Regions from separate parts of the Bacteroides sp. NSJ-39 genome, predicted to be linked through region 2. Evidence: riboswitches for the same ligand, from Rfam matches in the RefSeq annotation. Region 2 holds a riboswitch; the other holds the start of a gene.

Region 1 (11,168 bases), on a different contig from region 2:
TAAGCTAAGATTTTTGAACCGGGCGTTATGTAATGGCTGTAATGTTGTACTGCATAATACTCAGGAGTATAGGTTGCCGTTCCTGCTTTTGAATCTACATGGATTAGCGCGTTTTGTTTCCATCCCCATCCGCTGAAACCACCATCATACAATATAGCGTTCCAAAAAGTATATTCTTCGCAACCATTACCCAGATAGTGATTCATCAATCCGAAGGTATGCTCTGCTGCCTTCCAATCGAAAGAGCCCCATCCGCATTCACTTTCTGTTTGTACATATTTATATTGCGGATATTTGGCACGGAGTTTCGGTAAGATCTGTCCGCCTTCCCATTGGAAACCGACGCCTTGTATCGTTTCCGGCATACGTGGATCAGAAAGGACCTGATCGATAACATCGTAGCGGTTGGTGTTGATTGTTCCTAAGTATAATTTAATTTCCGGATGTTGCTTCTTTAGGGTAGGAGCGAGATATTCTGTGTTGAAACGGATGATACCTTCTGCCGTCCATGCACAACCCGGATAGTTGGTGTAGCTCCATGATTCATTTTGGAACATCACCATTGAAATGGCAATGCCTTGTTGCTTGTAAGCATCGATGAATTTGCAAAAGTAATTGGCGTAGGTTTGCAGGTAACGTGGGTCTTGGATAAAATAATCATTCACGGCTAGCTGTTGCGGGAAAACCTTCGTGTTTTTCTCTTTACTGCCTTCAAAGAGGGCTACGTCCGACAAGGGAGACATTTGATTTTGATTACGGTCACTGCGTACCGAATAGTAATGATTGATTTTCATCCATGAAGGGGGTGACCATGGGGACATCCAGAAAGTCATGTTGGGATTATACTGTTGGGCGGCTTTGATAAAAGGAATCAAAGTTGTTTTGTCACGGTTGATATTGAAGTATTTTAATTGGAAATCACCGGGCACTTCGTCACAGCTGTACCAGTCACGTGCATAGTCGTTGGCATTCATGGAAAAGCGCCCCATTGTGAACCTCAGCTCTCCTTCGGGAGAGAAAAGTTTGTGAAGAATCGTTTCCTGTTCCTTACGGGGAAGCATATTGAGTGCATCCCATCCTAATTCGTTGAAGCAAGTTCCCCAAGCTTTGAAAACAGTCCCTTCTTCCGAACCGCTGACATCCAATATGGGAGTTTGTGCGGCATTCGTTTGTAGCTTGGCTTTCGATTTTTGCCAGGTGTTACCTTCCGTACTGCTGATCCATTCGAAAGATTGGGCATACATGGAGTTTGCTGATAGTGCGAGGACTAAACTACTTACCAGAGTGGTTTTCTTTACAATGTTTCTCATGTCTTTATTCAAAGTGTTATTTATTAGTTGACTGGTGACAAAGGTAAAAAAGAAGAGGGGTATGGAGGAACAAATATGTAACAGATACTACGACTGATGTAACAAAAAGAGCAGGTGTCAGAATTAAAGCCGACAATTGCTGGTTTTAATTCTGACACCCACTCATTTTTAGGTTGTTAGGTATGTTTATGCGTTCAATGCCTGTTCAATATCCGCGATGATATCATCTGCGTTTTCGATTCCTACGGACAGACGAATTAGGTCAGGCCGTACACCTGCTTCCATCAACTGCTCGTCCGACAACTGACGATGTGTGTGGCTTGCAGGATGAAGCACGCAACTACGTGCATCGGCAACGTGAGTGACGATAGCAATGAATTCCAGTGAATCCATAAACTTGATGGAAACATCGCGTCCCCCTTTCAGGCCGAAGGAGATTACTCCACAAGAACCGTTCGGCATATATTTTTGTGCCAAAGCGTAATATTTGTTATCCGGCAGGCCACAGTAATTGACCCAAGCCACTTTCTCGTTCTTGGAAAGGTATTCGGCTACTTTCTGTGCATTGCGGCAATGCTGTGGCATACGGAGGTGCAGTGTTTCGAGTCCCAGATTCAATAAGAATGAATTTTGCGGGCTTTGGATGCTGCCCAAGTCACGCATCAGTTGCGCGGTAGCTTTGGTTATATAAGCGCCTTTGCCAAATGCTTTGGTATAAGTCAGTCCGTGGTAGGATTCGTCAGGGGTACAAAGGCCCGGAAATTTGTCTGCATGAGCGTCCCAGTCGAAGTTACCGCTGTCAATTACACAACCGCCTACGCTGGTAGCGTGTCCGTCCATATATTTGGTTGTGGAGTGAACAACGATGTCGGCACCCCATTCGAACGGGCGACAGTTGATGGGGGTAGGGAAAGTATTATCCACAATCAAAGGTACTCCGTGATTGTGAGCGATACGGGCGAATTTCTCAATATCCAGCACTTCGAGAGAAGGATTGGAAATAGTTTCACCGAACAATGCTTTTGTATTTGGTTGGAAGGCTGCGGAAATTTCTTCTTCGCTGGCGTCCGGATTGACGAAAGTAACGTCTATGCCTAGTTTTTTCATTGTCACACCGAACAGGTTGAAAGTACCGCCGTAAATAGCGGAAGAACAAACAAAATGATCTCCGGCCTGGCAAATATTGAAAATGGCATAAAAGTTGGCTGCCTGACCACTGGAAGTCAACATGGCGGCTACACCACCTTCGAGAGCGGCAATCTTGGCGGCAACAGCGTCATTTGTCGGATTTTGCAGTCGTGTATAAAAGTAACCGCTATCTTCCAAATCGAAAAGGCGGGCCATTTGTTCGCTGGTATCATATTTGAAAGTTGTACTTTGATAGATGGGCAATACGCGTGGTTCGCCCTTTTTAGGCGTCCACCCTGCCTGTACGCACAGGGTTTCGGGCTTGAATTGTTTTGCCATAATGTTATCGGGTTTTAGTGATTTATTCCAAAAAATGTTTTAATGGCGCAAAAGTAGGGAAAATAATTGTATTTTTGCCCTGTTTATGAGTGAAATGATAGTCACATGAAGGAGATAATTGTGCAGATATGAAAAATAAACTCTATATTCTTTTATTCTTAGCTTTTCTTTTCTCAGGAACAGCACTTTGGGCGCAGCAGAAAGCGACCCCGAAGGCGGGTGAGGGTATCTCTGCTTTTTTATTGAGACATAATCGTTCTCCCCAAAAATATATGGATGATTTTATAGAGCTGAATAAAAAGAAACTGGGGAAAAAGAATGTACTTAAAGTAGGGGTGAGTTATATTATTCCTCCCAAAGAGAAATCAAAAAACGCAAATTTGGGAACTACTATTAACGAGCCTTTGTTTGGTAAGGAATTGGCAAATGTCAAGGTTACTTCCAATCGTCTTGCCGGTGCTTGTTTCTATGTGGTCAGCGGACATGGCGGTCCCGATCCCGGAGCTATCGGACGGGCAGGAAGGCATGAGCTTCACGAAGACGAATATGCATATGATATTGCTCTTCGTCTGGCGCGTGTTCTGATGCAGGAAGGTGCTGATGTGCGTATTATCATTCAGGACGCTAAGGATGGAATTCGTGATGAATCGTATCTGTCCAACAGTAAGCGCGAAACTTGTATGGGGGATCCGATTCCATTGAATCAGGTACAACGTCTTCAGCAGCGTTGCAATAAGATCAACGCTTTATATCAGAAAGACCGTAAAAACTATGCCTATTGCAGGGCTATCTTTATCCATGTGGATAGTCGAAGCAAGGGAAAGCAAACTGATGTCTTTTTCTATCATTCGAACAAGAAAGCGCATAGCAAACGGTTGGCGAATAATATGAAAGATACATTTGAATCGAAATATGATAAGCATCAGCCCAACCGGGGCTTTTCCGGCACTGTGAGTGGCCGTAATCTGTATGTGCTTTCCCGTACCACTCCCGTTTCTGTCTTTGTGGAGTTGGGCAATATTCAAAATACTTTCGATCAACGCCGGTTAGTGATAAATTCCAACCGACAGGCATTGGCTAAATGGCTGATGGATGGCTTTTTAAAGGATTATAAAGAGAAAAAATAAGTAGAAGAGTATGTTTTTTATGAACAAAACATATAACTGTTTGTTTTAATAATGCAAATCACCTGATAAAGCTTCTTATGGGTATGCGAATATAGATAAGTCAAGCAAGATATGCCTCCCCGGCATAACAGGAAGATTGCATAGTAGTTTTGTCGTGTTTTATTTTGTGTTTGTGTTGTGACGGTGCTGCGATGTGAATCGGAGTACCGTTTTTTAGTAATGTCCGGTTGTGTTCCCTTATTTTTTTTGATTTCTCATGAACAAAACATATAACTGTTTGTTATAATAATGCAAATCGCCTGATAAAGCTTCTTATGGGTATGCGAATATAGATAAGTCAAGCAAGATATGCCTCCCCGGCATAACAGGAAGATTGCATAGTAGTTTTGTCGTGTTTTATTTTGTGTTTGTGTTGTGACGGTGCTGCGATGTGAATCGAGGTGCCGTTTTTTGGTATTGGTCGGAAAGAACCTTTCGGGAAAAAAACGGACTTACGAAAGTCCTGATATGATAGTAGGATATTCCGTAAGTCCGTTGGGCTGGTGCTGTCTTGCAGCACCTTATCTAGTTGTTATAAGGGCATATTACCGTGTTTCTTAGGCGGATTTGTCTGCATCTTATTTTCTGTCATCTCCAGTGCCTGAATCAGACGTTTACGAGTCTGTCTCGGATAAATGATTTCGTCAATATATCCCAATTCGGCAGCTTGATAAGGAGTTGCGAATTTTTCTTTGTAAGCTTCCAGCTCTTTAGCTTTCGTTGCTTCGTCAGCCTTACGGAACAAGATATTGATAGCACCGTCTGCTCCCATCACTGCGATTTCGGCACTTGGATAAGCGAAGTTTACGTCAGCTCCGGTCTGCTTGGAGTTCATTACGATATAAGCGCCGCCGTAAGCTTTGCGGGTAATAACAGTCAGTTTGGGAACAGTAGCTTCTGCGAACGCATAAACTATTTTTGCGCCGTGACGGATGATACCGTTGTTTTCCTGCGTATATCCCGGAAGGAATCCCGGAACATCTTCGAATGTAATCAATGGAATATTGAAACAGTCGCAGAAACGGATAAAACGACTTGCTTTGTCACTGGCGTCAATATCAAGTACTCCGGCAAGGTAGGCGGGTTGATTGGCGACAATGCCTACCGAACGTCCTGCCAGACGAGCAAAACCGATAATGATATTTTTGGCGAAGTTCGGCATGACTTCAAAGAAATAGCCGTTGTCTACCACTCGCTCGATAATATCTTTCATATCATACGGAACGTTCGGATCTACCGGAACGATTGTATCCAGAGAAGTATCTTCGCGGTTTGTTTCGTCAGTGCAAGGTTTTTTCTTAGCTTCATCCATATTATTCTGCGGTAAGAAAGAAAGCAGTTCACGGATGCTCATCAGCAATTCTTCTTCGGTATTGCACATAAAGTGAGTCACACCGCTTTTGCTGCTATGTGTCATTGCGCCACCCAGCTCTTCTTTACTTACTTCCTCATGAATCACAGCTTTTACTACATCCGGACCAGTCACAAACATATGACTTTTTTCTTTCACCATAAAGATGAAATCGGTCAGGGCAGGAGAGTAGCAGGCACCTCCAGCGCAAGGACCCAGGATTGCCGAAATCTGTGGAATCACACCGCTGGCCATTGTGTTCTGATAGAAAATATCAGCATAACCGGAAAGGCTCTCGATCCCTTCCTGAATACGTGCACCGCCCGAATCATTCAAAGCGATAATCGGGGCACCGTTCTTCAATGCAAGTTGTTGTACTTTCACAATCTTTTTGGCATTGGAAGCTGACAGTGAGCCGCCATATACTGTAAAGTCATAAGCGTAAACAAACACCTGGCGACCGTCTACCTTTCCATAACCGGACACGATACCATCTCCCGGAATTTTGTTCTTATCCATACCGTAGTTCGTACAACGGTGAACCATCAACTTATCCAGTTCAACGAAAGTACCCTTATCGAGCAGCATCTCGATACGTTCGCGAGCAGTCATTTTACCGCTTTCATGTTGCTTCTCTATTTTATCAACGCCTCCACCAAGAGAAGCGATGCGGTCACGTTCCTCGAACGTGGCGTATGCTTTATTCATTTCTTCCATAATGCAATCCGTTCTTATTATTATGCAATCGGTTCTAATGTTATTAATGTCTGTTCGCCGGTTATGCTATCACCTTCTTGAACCAGAATTTCTTTAATGCGGCAATCCGAAGTCACTTTGTAGTTGCTCTGCATCTTCATTGCTTCGATAACGATGGCAGTATCTCCCGCTTTCATTTCCTGACCGACTACAACAGGTATTTTCACTACCTTGCCCGGCATCGGAGAAATGATGCAGTCGTTCTGTTCCTCTTCCCCTTTCTTGCGCATCCGCAAATATTTCGCTTGGCTGTCCACAATTTCTACATTGAAACTGCTATAATGCGTATTCACTTTATAGCTTTTCCCGTTATCACGGCGAATCAGCTGTGCATTCGAACTGCGTCCGTCCATCAAGATGTTGCAAGTGCCGTTTTCCGCCATCACTACATCTGCTTCAAACGGTTTTCCATCAATGGTAAGCACCACCTTGTTATCTTCCTTGCTGACCAACTCTACTTCGGCCACACGGTTTCCTATATGAATTTCCATAATTGAATTCTTTTTGTTAAAATTAGATTCTCAACACTCCCTTGTGCAGTCCGAACTCTTTCCATTTGCTGATAGGACGGTTATCCGTTGCATCACCTTTGTTCTCTTCGAGATTCATCAGGTAATCTATGTATGCGGCAATCATGGCAATGTTTTCAGCACGTTCGCTGGTGCGCATGATACATTGTTTCAAGTGTTCGCCATTCTTGGCAATGAATCCTGTGTCGTAGTGCCCTTTCACAAAATCGGGAGTGTCCATGATGGCACGCAGATAACTGATGTTGTTCTTCACTCCGGTCAACTTATATTCGTGGAGCACGCGGCGCATGCGTTCGATGGCATAATCGCGGTTGGTGGCCCATACGATCAGTTTGCCGATCATCGGGTCATAATAGATGGGTATCTCGTATCCTTCGTACACGTAGCTGTCAATGCGCACACCGATACCGTTCGGCTCCGTAATCTGTTTGATAATTCCGGGACTTGGCATGAAGTTCATTTCAGTGTCTTCGGCACAAATACGGCATTCGATGGCGTGTCCGCGTTGTTTGATATCTTCCTGTTTCAGCTGGAGTACTTGGTTGTCCGCCACTTTGATCTGTTCTTTCACAAGGTCTACACCTACTACTTCTTCCGTAATCGGATGCTCCACCTGTAAACGGGTGTTCATCTCAAGGAAATAATAGTTGCGGTGTTTGTCAACGAGAAATTCGATAGTACCCGCACCGATATAGTTCACCGCTTTAGCTGCAGCTACCGCCTTTTCACCCATATCTTTCCGCAGTTCGGGAGTGACGAAAACCGAAGGAGTCTCTTCCACGATTTTCTGGTTACGGCGTTGCACGGAACATTCGCGTTCGCACAGATGAATGACATTTCCATGCTTGTCACCAAGAATCTGGAACTCGATGTGATGAGGCTCTTCAACGAACTTCTCCAGATAAACCGTGTCGTCACCAAAGGAAGACAACGATTCGCTCTTGGCAGTGGTATAAGCTTCTTCTACTTCTTCGGCATTGTGGATGAGGCGCATACCCTTTCCGCCACCGCCCATAGACGCTTTCAGCATCACCGGATAGCCGATTTTATTGCAAAGCTCTATGGCTTCTTCCACGCTTTTCAGGTTGTCTTGTGTGCCGGGAACAACGGGTACTCCCGCCTCGATCATTTTGATACGGGCAGCAATTTTATCCCCCATGGCTTCCATTGTTTCCGGATTGGGTCCGATAAAGATGATTCCTTCTTCCTGACATCGACGGGCGAAGGTAGCATTCTCGGACAAGAAGCCGTAACCCGGATGGATGGCGTCCGCATGAGCTGCTTTCGCCACTTCGATGATTTTTTCTATATTCAGATAACTCTCTTTGGATGCTGCCGACCCTACGCAATAAGCTTCGTCTGCATAAAGCACATGCTTCGCGGTCCGGTCTGCTTCGGAGAAGATAGCGATACTCGTTATCTCCATTTCCCGGCAGGAACGCATCACCCTTACGGCAATTTCACCGCGATTGGCTACTAAGATTTTTTTTATCATACTTTTTTCAATTAAGTACATACTTATTAATGTCTTCCCATCTAATGGACATACTCCACCCGACGAAAAACAGTATTTTTTTGATTTGGGGCTTAACAAGTGATGCTCTTTCTCCTAACCCACGAGGAGGGGAGCGTCTTACACAAAATGGCAGGTCTTCTGACTGACTCTTGTCTTATTTGCCTTCCCGATTAACATCAGTGGCGTTAAATTAGTTCAATTATAAGACATTGAACAGAGCTTCACAGCAGCGGGACTGTCCGGGACTTACACCCGATTCCCTATTAATCGTCGTCCGTTGGATACGGATTCTGAACCATTTCGGGGGGCAAAGATAAATAAATATTAAATAAGATGTTCCTTTTTTGCACGAAAGTTTCATTTTTGTGCAATGCTTATCTTTAAATAAGGATTCTTTAATTAGTGTATAACCTTGCTACTTTTCTAAACTATATTTCTCCTGATATTGTTAGGTTGATAGTAATTAATTAAAAGGAGATATTCGTATGAAAGAAAAGAAAATAGCTTGTGAAGAAAGAAATCAGGAGAAACTGGCTAACGGTGATTGGGTAATGGCAGAGTTTTATGCAACGTGGTGTCCTCATTGCCAACGTATGAAACCGGTTGTTGAAGAATTTAAGAAACTGATGGAAGGAACATTGGAAGTGGTATTGGTAGACATTGATCAGGAACCTGCCCTTACAGATTTCTATACAGTTGAGTCGACTCCTACCTTTATTCTTTTTAGAAAAGGACAACAGCTCTGGAGACAATCCGGCGAATTACCTTTGGAAAGATTGGAAAGAGCAGTGAAAGGATTCAAATCCTGACGATTATTGCATAGTTTGTTACAATGATATGCGTAGCTGATTCTATGCTGGTATGTCTTTGTCTGGCATACTTCTAATATGCATAAAGAAAAGCAGAAAGTATTCTCCGGTGAGGTACTTCCTGCTTTTCTTTATTTTTATTGCTTTCTGTTGAGCCGTAACTCATACAGGCAAGCCTGTACCTCTTCAAGGCTGCCGGTATGTTTTCCTTCATCATCAGACAGTTTGATACATTCCCTCCATTCCTGATTGACATTCATCTTACATTGTGTCAGTTTCATCACGATGTTCGAAGGTTCGAACCCGGTATCGTTGGTGAGATTGGTACCGATCCCGAAAGAGCAGCGGATTTTGTTTTTGCAGTATTCTTGAATATCCAATGCTTTTGTAAAGTCTAGGGCATTGCTGAATACGATGGTTTTGGTTGTCGCGTCGATTCCCAACTCTTTGTAGCGGGCAACCAGCTTATCGATAAACTCAAATTCATTGCCGGAATCACACCGCACTCCATCGAAAAGTTTGGCTTGTTTACGGCTAAGGTTGCTAAGGAAGATGCCGGAAGTATATGTATCGGAAAGTGCGATACCTAAATCACCGTCATAAACATTCACCCAGTTTTCGAGTGCCATATAGTTGGCATGTTTATATCCGAACTGTGCTCCGTGAAACATAAACCATTCATGTGGATGAGTTCCCATCATTTTCATTCCATATTTCATTGCAAAGTTACAGTTGGAAGTTCCGGTGCAATATTGCGCTGTTTCGTTCAGCTTCTTGATAACCGTTTCCTGCACATCAATGGAGAATCTTCTCCGTGTGCCGAATTCGGAAAAGCGGAGCTGATGTTGATTCGATAATTCTATTTTCTCCGACAGCTTGCAAAGAATCTCGTTCATGTCTGCTATATTGCCAAAGAAACGGTTTTTGATTTCAGAGACAATCGCGAGCAAAGGCACTTCGTATAAAGTCACTTTATAAAGCAAGTCAGTCACTTCGATGTGGAGATGACAAGCTTCATCCAGATGAATATCAATCTTATTCGGATCGAAACGAAAAGAAGACAACCACTCCCAGTAGACTCTCGGAAGGAATCTGCAGTTTTTCGTCATATATTCCAGCTCCTCTTCCGTAAACCTCAACTGACTAAGATTCTTGATCTCTGCCTTGAGTGCCTTCAGGAAATCTTCGGTATATTGAGTTTCATTCCGGTCGTTGAAACTAAACGTGCCCATTGCATAGGGAAACAGTTTGATATAAGCATACGATGTGGTAAACTTATAAAGATCGGTATCTAGTAATGTCTTAACAATCATGACATTCGTTCTTTATTCTAATCTCCATACGTTTTAGTTGGTCACAAAGATATGTTTCCTATCGGTAACATCAAGGAAAAAGAGATTATTTTTTGTAATGGTTGCCGGTTAATAACCTGTCATCTTTACCGATAATACGGTGTCCGGTTGTTTTATGATAACGCCACTGTCGGATTATGGACGGTCAGTCCGCCATCCACCACAATCGTTTGTCCGGTGATGTATCTGGCATCGTTCGAAGCCAAAAAAGCGATGGTAGCTGCAACATCCTCCGGTTCTCCCAGATAAGGAGTGGCACATTGACCGAGGAAGATATTACGTACATCCTCATTCAGGTTGTCCAATGCAGCGGGAGTAAGTACCAGCCCCGGAGCTACGGCGTTGCAACGGATGTTTTTCTTTCCCATTTGAGTAGCGATATATTTCGTCAGGTTGATGACACCCGCTTTGCTGGCGCCGTATAAAGTACCGTTGGCATCAGCCGTAAGTCCGCTTATGGAAGCTACGTTGACAATGTTTCCGCCACCATTGGCAGTCATGATAGGAATGACCTGTTGGGAAAGATACATCGTGCAGCAGAGATTCAGATGGAATGCTTCGTCAAAGTAGTTGATGTCCAGCTTCTCGATGCTAAGGTCACGTTTGGGATCAGTTCCTCCTACATTATTAATCAGTACGTCTATTCTTTGATATTCATTCATGGAAAAATCAATCAACTCTTTGCAACTTTGGAGTTCGGTGGCGGAGAAATAGACATGACGCACGTCGGCCCCTGCGTGCGTGAGTTCGTTGGCAAGCTGCTCCGCTCTTTTCTCGGAATGGTCAGCGATGACTACTTTGCCTCCTTCGGAGACAATGCGGCGTGTGGTTGCTTCGCCGATACCACTGGCGGCACCAGTGATGACAACTACTTTATTTTCGAATCTGTTCATATAATGGGAATTTGATGA
Region 2 (11,168 bases):
ATTTTATATATGTCTTTACTATTGCTAGTATTAAGGAGTTTATCTTCAACTGTAAGTGGATTTAATTTCACTTTGTATGCTCCCTTGCTGGTGGTCATGACAGCTGTCTCTTGATTGATAATGCAAATATTGTATCCTTGTCCATCTATATTATCGATTTGACTTGCATTACTAAAATTGTCCATATTCATTTTGGTTAAGTTGGGTGAACCTTTAGAGACAATGTACATATAGTTTTCGTAGATTACTCCTATTGTTGCGGTTAGACCTAAGTCTTCAATAATCTTTTTGTTCCATTTGCCTTCCTTGTATTGATTAATAGAGGAATATTCTTTTCCTTCGTTAATGACATAGAATGAGGCTGGATATGTAACAGTGATATTTATCTCTTTTTTTACAGTATCATATTCGTTATTAACTGTTAGTTGTATTGTGTAGGTTTTGACCGTGTCACTTTGGAAAGTATATATGTTTTCTGTAGAAACTTCTTTTCCATTTATAACCCATGAGTAACTAGTTGTTCCGTGATTATTGTTGATCTGCGCTTTTAGTTCAACAGCTTGCCCCGCATTAACTGTTGCACCATTTTCAATACCTAGACTAGTAATTTCAACTTTTGGATCATCATCATCGTCACTACATGATGATGAAATGAATGGCAATGCCAGCAATGCCAACATATATAGTTGGCTAACTAAGAATTTCATCTTTTTCATTCTTCTTTTAATTAAATAATTTATACATAATTGTTTATTGTTTCCCAAAATGTAAATCTTCAATAGCTTGTATTTCGGTTGAAATTTCTCCCATCCACCCTGTATTTTGATTGACAGCTGTGTAAATTCTAACGAAATCAATGCCATCTAATTGAACGGGATGTCCATTTTTGTCTACTGCCCAGTCTATTTGAAATTTACTTTTTTCTGTGTTATTAGGGTGATTGTCTGCATATCCGTATGGATAGCAGTATCCTACCCAATGTTCTGGCATATCTTCACGAGGTTCATTCACAGCGTTATTTTTCAAACGGCTACCATGAAATGTCATCTCGTTCTCTTCTATCCATAATGGATAATATGAATTGGTAGTATAGAAATCATTTCTGTTTACATATCCCTCGTTTCCTTGATTATCTGTCCATTTAACTTTATCCAATATTGATGTGGGACGGTGATAAGTAATAGTATAATTTTTTATAGTTGCGGAAGACGTATATTCGCTGCCGGCAAGCTCATACCATTCATCATCAGGTAATTGGTTACCATTAACATCTTTCGAAACTAATACAATGCCTGGCTCTGAGCTTCCACCAAGCTTTCCAGTTAATGTTCCGAATGCGTCATAGTACGCGTTGCCATATATTTTGAAATCATATTCTCCGGGAACGTTAGGTACTGTATGATCAAATCCTACCGTGATATAACCTCCGTATGCTCCAAGACTAAGAAGACATAGGTCTGGATCTTTGAGTAGCTCTTCTGCATATTTTCTCACATCTTCAGATGTATAGTTTTCTTTATAAGCAGTTGTGGATGTATTCATAAACTGGCAGGGGGCCGGTCTGTATTCCAATACTCTATTGGCAAATGCAGAGGGGGCATTCGGATCCGAGTTCTCTTCACTGCTGTCTCCTGATGATACTTTGTTGCTGAACACAACGGTATTAGGGTTCAGTCCGACACGGTTGATTCTGAATTGCAACTGTCCGTTTAGATTGAAGCAAAGTATGTCACCGGTTATGGTGTAACTATATGCTTCCGTTATGTAGATATTGTCACTGTATGGATTGATATTAATACCGTAAGGGGTGTTGATCCGGGTTCCGTCTGTGATAAAGTTTTCGCGTATAGTCTGTCCGGTCTTTAGATTGAAAACCTTGATAGAAGATGACTCTGTATTGTAGTTGTAATTATATAAATAAGCGATATTGCCACTGATTGCAAAATTCATGACTTTTTCGTCATAAATATGTGCTACTTCATCTGTTCTGCAGTCTATCTTTACAAAGTGGAAGTCACCATCTGCTATGTTATTTCCATGAGTAGCTACATAAACTGTTTCGTCTGGTCCTGGTACAATACATCCGGGATTGGGACCGACTGTTACTTTCTTTATTTCTGTAAAGGAAGTGATGTCAATCACGGAAACTGTATTGTCTACACCTAAGCCTGCAGAATAATCCAAACCACCGGAATTGGATACATATAGTTTGTCATTTTGTATACAGATATTTTCCGGGTTTCTTCCGGCTTTTGTCAAGGCATCTATTTCTAAGGAAGTAGTGTCGATCCGTGCAACGGTACCATCGTATGAACATACGTATGCCTTGTCTTTATGAAACGTGATATGGCGTGGCTGTCGTGAACTGCCGTTTTCTGCCAGCATAGGGATTTGTTTGATAGAAACTCCTGTTTGGAAGTCTATTACTTCAATGGTACTGGATACATTGACTACAATGTATAATTTGCCACCATATAATGCCATATCATTGGCTGTATCACCCAACCCTCGTTTGTTTAGGTCCTTGAAGTAATTTTTAGTAAGCTTTCCCTTTTTGAACGAATAACGGGCCAAAGAACTGTTATTCAAGTTAAACAATCCTTCGCTTAATATATATAGCTCTGCAGTTCCGGTTTCGGAGATATTACTGCCATCAATGTTGGGGATAGATGGCTTGTCCTCCATATCATCACAGGCAATGAATAACAGTAAGAGCATCCATAACCATGTCTGCAATATATATTTTCTATTTATAGTTATTTGTTTCATAGTTAATATTTGATACTGAACGTTGCTCTAACAGAACGTCCGGGCATTGGAAAGTTCTTGATAATCTCATAATTGTTATTGGCTATATTTAATACTTCTATATGAATAGAAGTATTAATCTTCCGTATAGTTAACTCCCTCCCCACAGAGATACTGTGGTCACTATAACTCTCCATTCTATTCTCTGTGATATTTTCTCCTTGTGTATATCGTTTTCCTGAGAACAGGAATGAGTAAGATAAATTAACCCAAGACGTTTCGATACCTACCTGTCCCGAACCGGAAACACGGGGGGTATAAGCTATCTGATGTTTGTAAGTTCTCCCTTCTTCGGAAGCAGGGTCGGGGTTGGTTACATCCAAAGCCTGTTGGTATGTATAATTCCCCGAAAGATTGATACGGAGCTTTTCACAAGGCTGGAGGGACACGCTACCTGTGACATCAATGCCTTTGATTTCTACACTGCCGAGATTTCTCATACTCCAGACAGCAAGGTTCTTGGTAGGATAGGCAATGATTTTATCCGTTATCTTGTTGTAATACGCATCAACAGTTGCCGAGAGATAAGGCAGGAACGGGCATACATCCTTACTGTATGTCAGACCTATATTATACTGCCGTGCATTCTCCGGTTTCAACTTGTTGTTTCCAGTTTCACCGTAGTATAAATCGTTGAAGCTTGGCAGGCGAAAGATATCTTTGTAGAAAATTCTGATACGGAATTCTTCCTTGTCGAAAGGCTTGAACGAAGCGCTGACATACGGAGAAAGTTTACGGTGATTACCTGCACTTCCCCCTTTATCGGCCTGCTCGTAGATGACAGTTGCCAAAGCGGATGCAGAGAGAGTAAGCCAATTGTTTACATACTTTCCCGCAAAAGCTGTCAGCCACGAATAGCGCGTAGGATGGGCAAAGTCATTCAGATTGGCATTCATCGTGTTGATACTTCCGTCAGAAGAAAACGAAAAAGACAAATTATTCAATAACCTGTAAAGCACGGACCCCGAAAGGTAATACTCCTGCTGGTAATAACTGTTCTCTATTTCTCCGGTAGAACCTTTGTAGTCGGGATCTAAATAACGTTGATAGCTCCAATTCCACTTGGCAGAAGTCTGGAACACCCATTGCCGGTTAAATTCTTTCTTGTATTGACTTTGAATAAATGTGTTCTTGTCCCAAAGACGTTGTGAAGAATGAGTATAATAGAAAGTTGTGGCATTGGGCAATCCGCGGGAAGATTGGAAATAATAGGCTTTTAGCCTCCATTGTTCTTTGTCGGAGAAGTTTCCGTAAAGCCCGGCTTCTGCACGAAATGTCTGTACATCCGTGTTCTTTCGCTTTTCCCGTGAACTCAGATCCCCTTCTTCATTTCCGTAATATAAAGTATATGGATAATGCCCGTCCGATGACATCCATTCGCCGTTGGCAGATACAGTCCATTTCCGACTGATCCGTTGTTCCAATAACAGACTGGGATTGACCAATCCCCATGAACCGGTCTTGAAAGACGCACTTATATTCGTGTGCTTTCCGTCCTCAAATCGGGGAGTGAGTGTTTGTATATTCAGTATCCCTGCTGAAGCAAAGAAACGGGCAGGCTGGAAGATGTTGTCGCTTTGACCGTTACTCAACGACAGTTGGTCGACATTATCGAGAGAGAAACGTCCAAGGTCGATTTGTCCTGTTTGACAGTCAGTCAGTGTGATTCCATCGTAACCTACAGCAGTATGTTGCGCACCCAGACTTCGTATGGATATCGTTTTCAGTCCGCCGATCCCCCCGTAATCTTTCACAATTACTCCTGCAAAATGTTTCACGGCATCGGAAACCTGCAGGGCATTCAGATTCTTTAAAGCGTCTTTAGAAAATATCTGTAATGGAGCGGTAGAGCGAACCTCACGGGTCTGATAAATATCGGAAACGGTTATTTCGGGGATGTAATAGGTACGTGCGGTATCCACCCTTTGCTGTTGTGCAAAAAGTGAAGTCGATAAAAACAGGTTGCAGCTTACTGCAAAGATTGCTAAAGTCCTCTTTTCCATTTCCTCTTTTTAGGTTTAAAAGTGTCCGGGCGAAATCCCTTCGACCGGACACGCATAAATAAACTTTTGGCAGAGTTTATTAAAACATACTTTCTCTGAATCAGAATGATGAATGAAATGATAGACGGAATTGTCCGGTTCATTAGATTCAACGCTTTTTCCTCGAAAGCAGTGAAATTGGTTGCATGGCAGGTCTTCTGACTTGTTCCTGTTGCGAGCGCCTTCCCGGAAATTCTTCTTCCAGTGGCTAAAAGTAGGTTGCTTGCAACATAATATAGAACTTACAGCAGCGGGACTGTTCAGGATTTACACCTGATTCCCTTTTAATCGCTTTCCCCGTGTGAGGTCTGCGAACCAATGCGCGGCAAAGATAGGTAGTTTATTTGTTTTTTGCAAGGAGTTATGGATGTAATAACAGATATTCTTCAACAGCTTGTGCGGTAATGGCTTTTTAAGTGGTTTATCTCTCTTTTGCCAATGTAAATACAAATTCCAGTCCGCCTCCCTGATTATTTTTCGCAGAGATACTTCCCCCGTGAATGATAACCGCATTCTTTACAATGGCCAATCCCAATCCTGTCCCGCCTAATTTCCGTGACCGTCCTTTGTCTACCCGGTAGAAGCGTTCAAAGAGTCGGTTCAGATGTTCGGGTGACACACCCACACCGGTATCGGCAAAGCTGAAATAGTAGAAACCTTCATCTTCGCGGAAACAGTTTATATTGATTTGGATATTTGTTCCGGCGTATGCAATGGCATTATCCATCAGATTGCGGAATATGGAATAAATCAGCGAATAATTTCCTTTGATTTGTATGCTCTTCTTTAAGGAATTGACAACCGTGATATGCTTCTCGTCCAGTTCCAGCGCAACCTCATTGATAATATTGCCCACCAATAAGCTGATATCCACCCGTTCCATATCAATCATGTTGGCAGCTTCGTCCATGCGGGTTAGTACGGATATATCCCGCAGCAACCGGCTCAGTCGGTTACTTTGGGCATAGCAACGTTCCAGAAAAACATTTATTTTCTCACGTGGGATATTCTCGTTGCTGACAATCGTCTCCAGATACCCTTGAATACTGCTGACAGGAGTTTTCAATTCGTGGGCTATGTTCTGTGTCAATTGCCGTTTCAAGTTTATCTGTTCTTCTTCCTGAGTGACATCATTGATCGAAATCTCAAAGCTGGCATCTTGAAAGATGATACATTCCACGATAAAGGTTCGTCCGTTTTTATTGATTGTGATAGACATTCTCTTTTCATCTTTTCCTCCCGAACGCTGTCTTTGGTTCTTGTTGATGAAGTGGATGATCTCTTTCAGTTCGCTGATAGCAAAGACTTCTTCCGTAGTTTCCAGGTTGGAGTCTGAAATCAGATTACTGTATTGGGTAAAGAGGTTGTTGACCAGAATCTCCTTTTTGTCTTTTGTAAATACTCCCAGTCCTTCATGCGAGATCTGGAGATGGGTGATCAATTTCTCACGTTCGATGTAAAGTGCCTCTTTGGTCTCGTGCAGCCGCTTGTATATTTGTATGATATGTTGTGATATTTCCCCCAGTTCGTTATGTGGGAAAGCTGATTGCATAGCCATTTCGATAGGCTCGTTCCGGTCGGCACGCATGGCGAACTCGCGAAGCTGGTTGATGGAAGTTCCCAATTTATTCGTGAACTTATAGAAAATAATCATCAGCAACAGAGTCACAATGACCGTAAACCATAAATAGTGCGGGTCGGCTTTCAGATTGTTGATGAGGCTGACATTATAAGGTAGAGCCGAACGGACAATATAATCTTTGTAACGTGTAGCCGAATAAAAATAGGGGACACCGGTCGTCTCGGAAGTACGCCGTACGTCATATCCATTTCCCTGTTTCAGCGCCTTTTGTACTTCCGGACGGTCTAAATGGTTCTCCATCTGCCCGTTGTGGTTCGAATAACTGTCGTAAAGCACATTTCCGTCTATATCAATAAGAGTTACACGTAAATCTTCCAGAATATGGTTGTTGATATAACCGGTGATAATTGAACTGTCCGGCGATTGCCTGCTCAACTGTTCATAGAGCCGGCTGTTGTAATCCTGTAATTTTGTGTTCAGCAATTCCACCTTATATTCCCGCTCACGTTGATACTGATACGCGATAAAGCAAACGGCAAATACCAGAAACAGTGAAATGACCGAGAGAAAAAGCTTTCGGCTGAAAGAGAGGAAATGTTTTTGAGTTACAGGCAGATTCATAGGGAGTAGTTATTACGCTTCAAAACAGTATCCATATCCGAGACGAGTGACGATGCACTTGCCGTATATTCCTATCTTCTTGCGCAGACGGGTGATATTTACGTCAATAGTACGGTCGAGTACATATACCTCGTCGCTCCAGATACGGGCCAGAATATCTTCACGTGAAAATACCCGTCCTTTATTCTGTACCAACAGAAGCAATATTTCAAATTCTTTTTTAGTCAACGGCACTTCTTCTTCGTCGATACTTACCTTCTTTTTCGTGATATCAATGACGAGCGTCTGGTAAGTAAGCCGTTCGGGAACTCTTTCTGTTTCCGCTGCAGCCGTGCGTCTCAATACAGCTTTTACACGGGCAATGACCTCCCGCAGCGAAAATGGCTTCGAGATATAATCATCCGCGCCTAGATTGAAGCCGGTCACGGTGTCGTTCTCAGTATCTTTGGCTGTGATAAAGATGATAGGCACTTTTGCCGTTTTCTTGTCCTTTTTCAGCATGTTCGCCATTTTGAATCCGGAGATTTCCCCCATCATCACATCGAGAAGAATTAGCTGATAACTACAAATATCCATCTTCAAAGCCTCTTCGGCGGAGTTTGCGGTATCCACCTCGTAACCTTCATTTTCAAGATTGAATTTCAGAATCTCGCAGAGGTCTTCTTCATCGTCGACAACTAGAATACGGGTTTCATTCATAAGCTATATGTATTAGTATGACAAAGTTACGTTTTTATTTTATTTGATGCAAAGATGAGGATACTTTGTTACGGTCAGATGAAACAGATATTACAATCTTGTTACATTCCTCCCAATCCTGCAGATAGAATAAAATATCGAAGTTTTTGCGGGCTATAAGAGGAAAAAACGTTTGCTATTTGTTATCTTTGTTAGCGAGAAAAGATAGAGATGTTTGATTAATAGATACTACAAACGATGATAAAAGTTGACTTGAAACGACATAGACGCGAAGTGATTGGCGCGGTTATTGTGTTGCTGCTTCTGCTTGGCGGAGTGTCCGTCTTTAAATATACCACGTTCAATCCCGGTTTTGAGATTGTTGATGATTTAGGAGGAAATATCTTTCCTTCGGCTATTCTTTCCGTAGCCACAACCGATGCGCAAGTCATTATCCCGTCGGATTCCACCAGTCTGGGAAATCCGAAATCCTGCATTGCCATTCGGGTAAAGTCGCGGGCGGCATATAGCCGGGTAAGGATTGAGGTGGCTGAAACTCCTTTCTTCTCCCGCTCCGTCTCAGAGTTTATTCTGAACAAACCACGAACGGAATATACGATTTATCCGGATATAATCTGGAATTATGAAGCATTGAAGAACAACCTTCAGGCGGAACCCGTGAGCGTTGCCGTGACAGTGGAGATGAACGGAAAAGAATTGGGACAGCGGGTGCGTACATTTTCCGTGCGCAGTGTCAATGAATGTCTGTTGGGCTATGTGGCGAACGGGACCAAGTTTCATGATACCGGTATTTTCTTTGCCGCCTACGTCAACGAAGAGAATCCGATGATCGATCAGTTGCTTCGTGAGGCGTTGAATACCCGCATTGTGAATCGCTTTCTCGGTTATCAAAGCAAGGCTAAAGGAGCCGTAGACAAGCAGGTGTATGCGCTTTGGAATATATTGCAGAAGCGGAATTTCCGTTACAGTTCGGTTTCCAATACCAGTCTTTCGAGCAATGTCGTGTTCTCTCAGCGTGTCCGTACGTTCGATGATGCGCTGGAATCTTCACAGATTAACTGTGTGGATGGCAGCGTGCTGTTTGCCTCTTTGCTTCGTGCCATCAATATCGATCCTATCCTGGTGCGTACGCCGGGACATATGTTTGTAGGCTATTATACCGACAATTCGCATACCGATATGAACTTCCTGGAAACGACGATGATCGGTGATGTCGATCTGGATGATTTCTTTCCCGATGAACAACTGGATTCTACGATGGTAGGCAAATCACAGAACGAGATGTCATTGCTGACTTTCGAGAAATCAAAGCAATATGCCAATAAAAAGTATAAGGAGAACGAAGAAGGTATTCATTCCGGAAAGTTGAACTATATGTTTTTGGAAATCTCCAAAGAAGTACGCCGGAAAATACAGCCGATAGGAAAATAATTCGTACTTTTGCCAAGTAATCAAATGTAGAAAAAGAATGCAAGGCAAGAAATTTATCTCTCCCGGAGCATGGTTTTCGATGAACTATCCTTCGGACTGGAACGAGTTTGAGGATGGCGAAGGCTCTTTTCTCTTCTATAATCCCGATGTGTGGTCGGGTAATTTTCGTATATCCGCATTCAAAGGTAAAGCCGGTTATGGCAAAGAAGCCATCCGGCAGGAACTGAAAGAGAACGATTCGGCTTCGTTGGTGAAGGTCGGGGCGTTGGAATGTGCGTATAGCAAAGAGATGTTCCAGGAAGAAGGAACTTACTATACATCCCATGTATGGATTACAGGCATTGACGATATTGCTTTCGAATGCTCGTTTACCGTACCCAAAGGTGGAGTGGTGAAAGAAGCCGAAGAAGTCATTGCCACGTTGGAGATACGTAAGGAAGGACAGAAGTATCCGGCCGAGTTGATTCCCGTCCGCCTTTCCGAAATCTATCAGATTAATGAAGGATATGAATGGACGGTATCTACCGTGAAGCAGGAATTGAAGAAAGATTTTCAAGGAACGGAAGATGACCTCGAAAAACTCCAGCAGATGATTGACAGCGGTAAGATCGGTCCGAAGAAAAAAGACGAGTGGCTGGCTATCGGTATTACGATCTGCACGATCCTTGCCAATGAAGTGGACGGTATGGAATGGAAGACATTGATTGACGGCAACCGGGAAGCGCCGGTTCTTCAATATAAGAACGGCATTATCGACCCGATGAAACTGACATGGAGCAGAATAAAGGCCGGAGAATCTTGCAACGTCATAGAAACTTATAAGTCTGCGCTCACTGCCGACTAACCTTAATCGCTAACTCCTAATCACTTACTTACGTGACAGTACCTTATTTACAGATAGATAACCTGACCAAGTCCTTCGGTGACTTGGTCCTTTTTGAAAATATATCTTTTGGCATTGCTGAGGGGCAGCGTGTCGGATTAATAGCAAAGAACGGCAGCGGAAAGACTACGCTGCTGAATATCATCGCCGGAAAAGAGGGCTATGATAGTGGAAGCATTGTTTTCAGACGCGACCTTCGGGTGGATTATCTGGAGCAGGACCCGCAGTATCCCGAAGAATTAACCGTGCTGGAAGCCTGTTTCCATCATGGCAACAGTACCGTTGAACTGATAAAAGAATACGAGCGTTGTATGGAAACGGAAGGACATCCGGGACTGGAGGATCTTCTGGTTCGTATGGACCATGAGAAAGCGTGGGAGTATGAGCAGAAAGCGAAGCAAATCCTTTCGCAACTTAAGATTCGTAACTTTGACCAAAAGGTGAAGCAGCTTTCCGGTGGGCAATTGAAGCGTGTAGCTTTGGCAAATGCACTGATTACCGAACCGGAGCTGTTGATTCTTGACGAGCCTACCAACCATTTGGATCTGGATATGACCGAATGGCTCGAAGATTATCTTCGCCGTACCAATCTCAGTCTGCTGATGGTGACTCACGACCGTTATTTCCTCGACCGTGTCTGTTCGGAAATTATCGAAATAGACAATCGGCAAGTGTATCAATATAAAGGAAATTATAGCTATTACCTCGAAAAGCGACAGGAACGGATAGACGCTAAAAGTGTGGAAATAGAACGAGCCAACAACCTTTACCGTACGGAACTCGACTGGATGCGCCGAATGCCGCAAGCGCGCGGACACAAAGCCCGTTACCGTGAGGAGGCTTTCTACGAATTGGAGAAAGTGGCGAAACAACGGCTCCGCAACGATAACGTAAAGCTGGAAGTGAAAGCATCGTATATAGGAAGTAAGATATTCGAAGCCGACCATTTGTTCAAGAGTTTCGGGGATTTAAAGATTCTGGATGATTTCTCCTATATCTTTTCCCGTTATGAGAAGATGGGGATTGTGGGAAACAACGGAACCGGCAAATCGACTTTCATCAAAATATTGATGGGACAGGTACAGCCTGATAGCGGTACGGT

What was found. A riboswitch is a leader RNA that binds a small molecule or an ion and turns the genes downstream of it on or off. The one in region 2 is predicted to bind cobalamin.
Region 1: it holds a riboswitch for cobalamin, as region 2 does, so the genes downstream of both, accC (acetyl-CoA carboxylase biotin carboxylase subunit) here and H8S63_RS10515 (TonB-dependent siderophore receptor) in region 2, are expected to answer to the same signal.

Annotation. Positions count from the first base shown of each region.
Region 1 covers NZ_JACOOB010000006.1:115,089-126,256, reverse strand. Annotated here, with positions in the region: gene H8S63_RS09090 (beta-glycosidase) at 1-1,310, opposite strand, end outside; gene H8S63_RS09085 (O-acetylhomoserine aminocarboxypropyltransferase/cysteine synthase family protein) at 1,497-2,777, opposite strand; gene H8S63_RS09080 (N-acetylmuramoyl-L-alanine amidase) at 2,906-3,904, shown strand; gene H8S63_RS09075 (acyl-CoA carboxylase subunit beta) at 4,476-6,011, opposite strand; gene H8S63_RS09070 (acetyl-CoA carboxylase biotin carboxyl carrier protein subunit) at 6,032-6,541, opposite strand; gene accC (acetyl-CoA carboxylase biotin carboxylase subunit) at 6,564-8,075, opposite strand; cobalamin riboswitch at 8,207-8,411, opposite strand; gene H8S63_RS09060 (co-chaperone YbbN) at 8,582-8,905, shown strand; gene pncB (nicotinate phosphoribosyltransferase) at 9,043-10,218, opposite strand; gene H8S63_RS09050 (SDR family NAD(P)-dependent oxidoreductase) at 10,371-11,150, opposite strand.
Region 2 covers NZ_JACOOB010000007.1:150,517-161,684, reverse strand. Annotated here, with positions in the region: gene H8S63_RS10525 (DUF5074 domain-containing protein) at 1-716, opposite strand, end outside; gene H8S63_RS10520 (YncE family protein) at 751-2,769, opposite strand; gene H8S63_RS10515 (TonB-dependent siderophore receptor) at 2,772-4,811, opposite strand; cobalamin riboswitch at 4,981-5,185, opposite strand; gene H8S63_RS10510 (ATP-binding protein) at 5,272-7,053, opposite strand; gene H8S63_RS10505 (response regulator transcription factor) at 7,066-7,752, opposite strand; gene H8S63_RS10500 (hypothetical protein) at 7,990-9,183, shown strand; gene H8S63_RS10495 (DUF3805 domain-containing protein) at 9,221-10,027, shown strand; gene H8S63_RS10490 (ABC-F family ATP-binding cassette domain-containing protein) at 10,060-11,168, shown strand, end outside.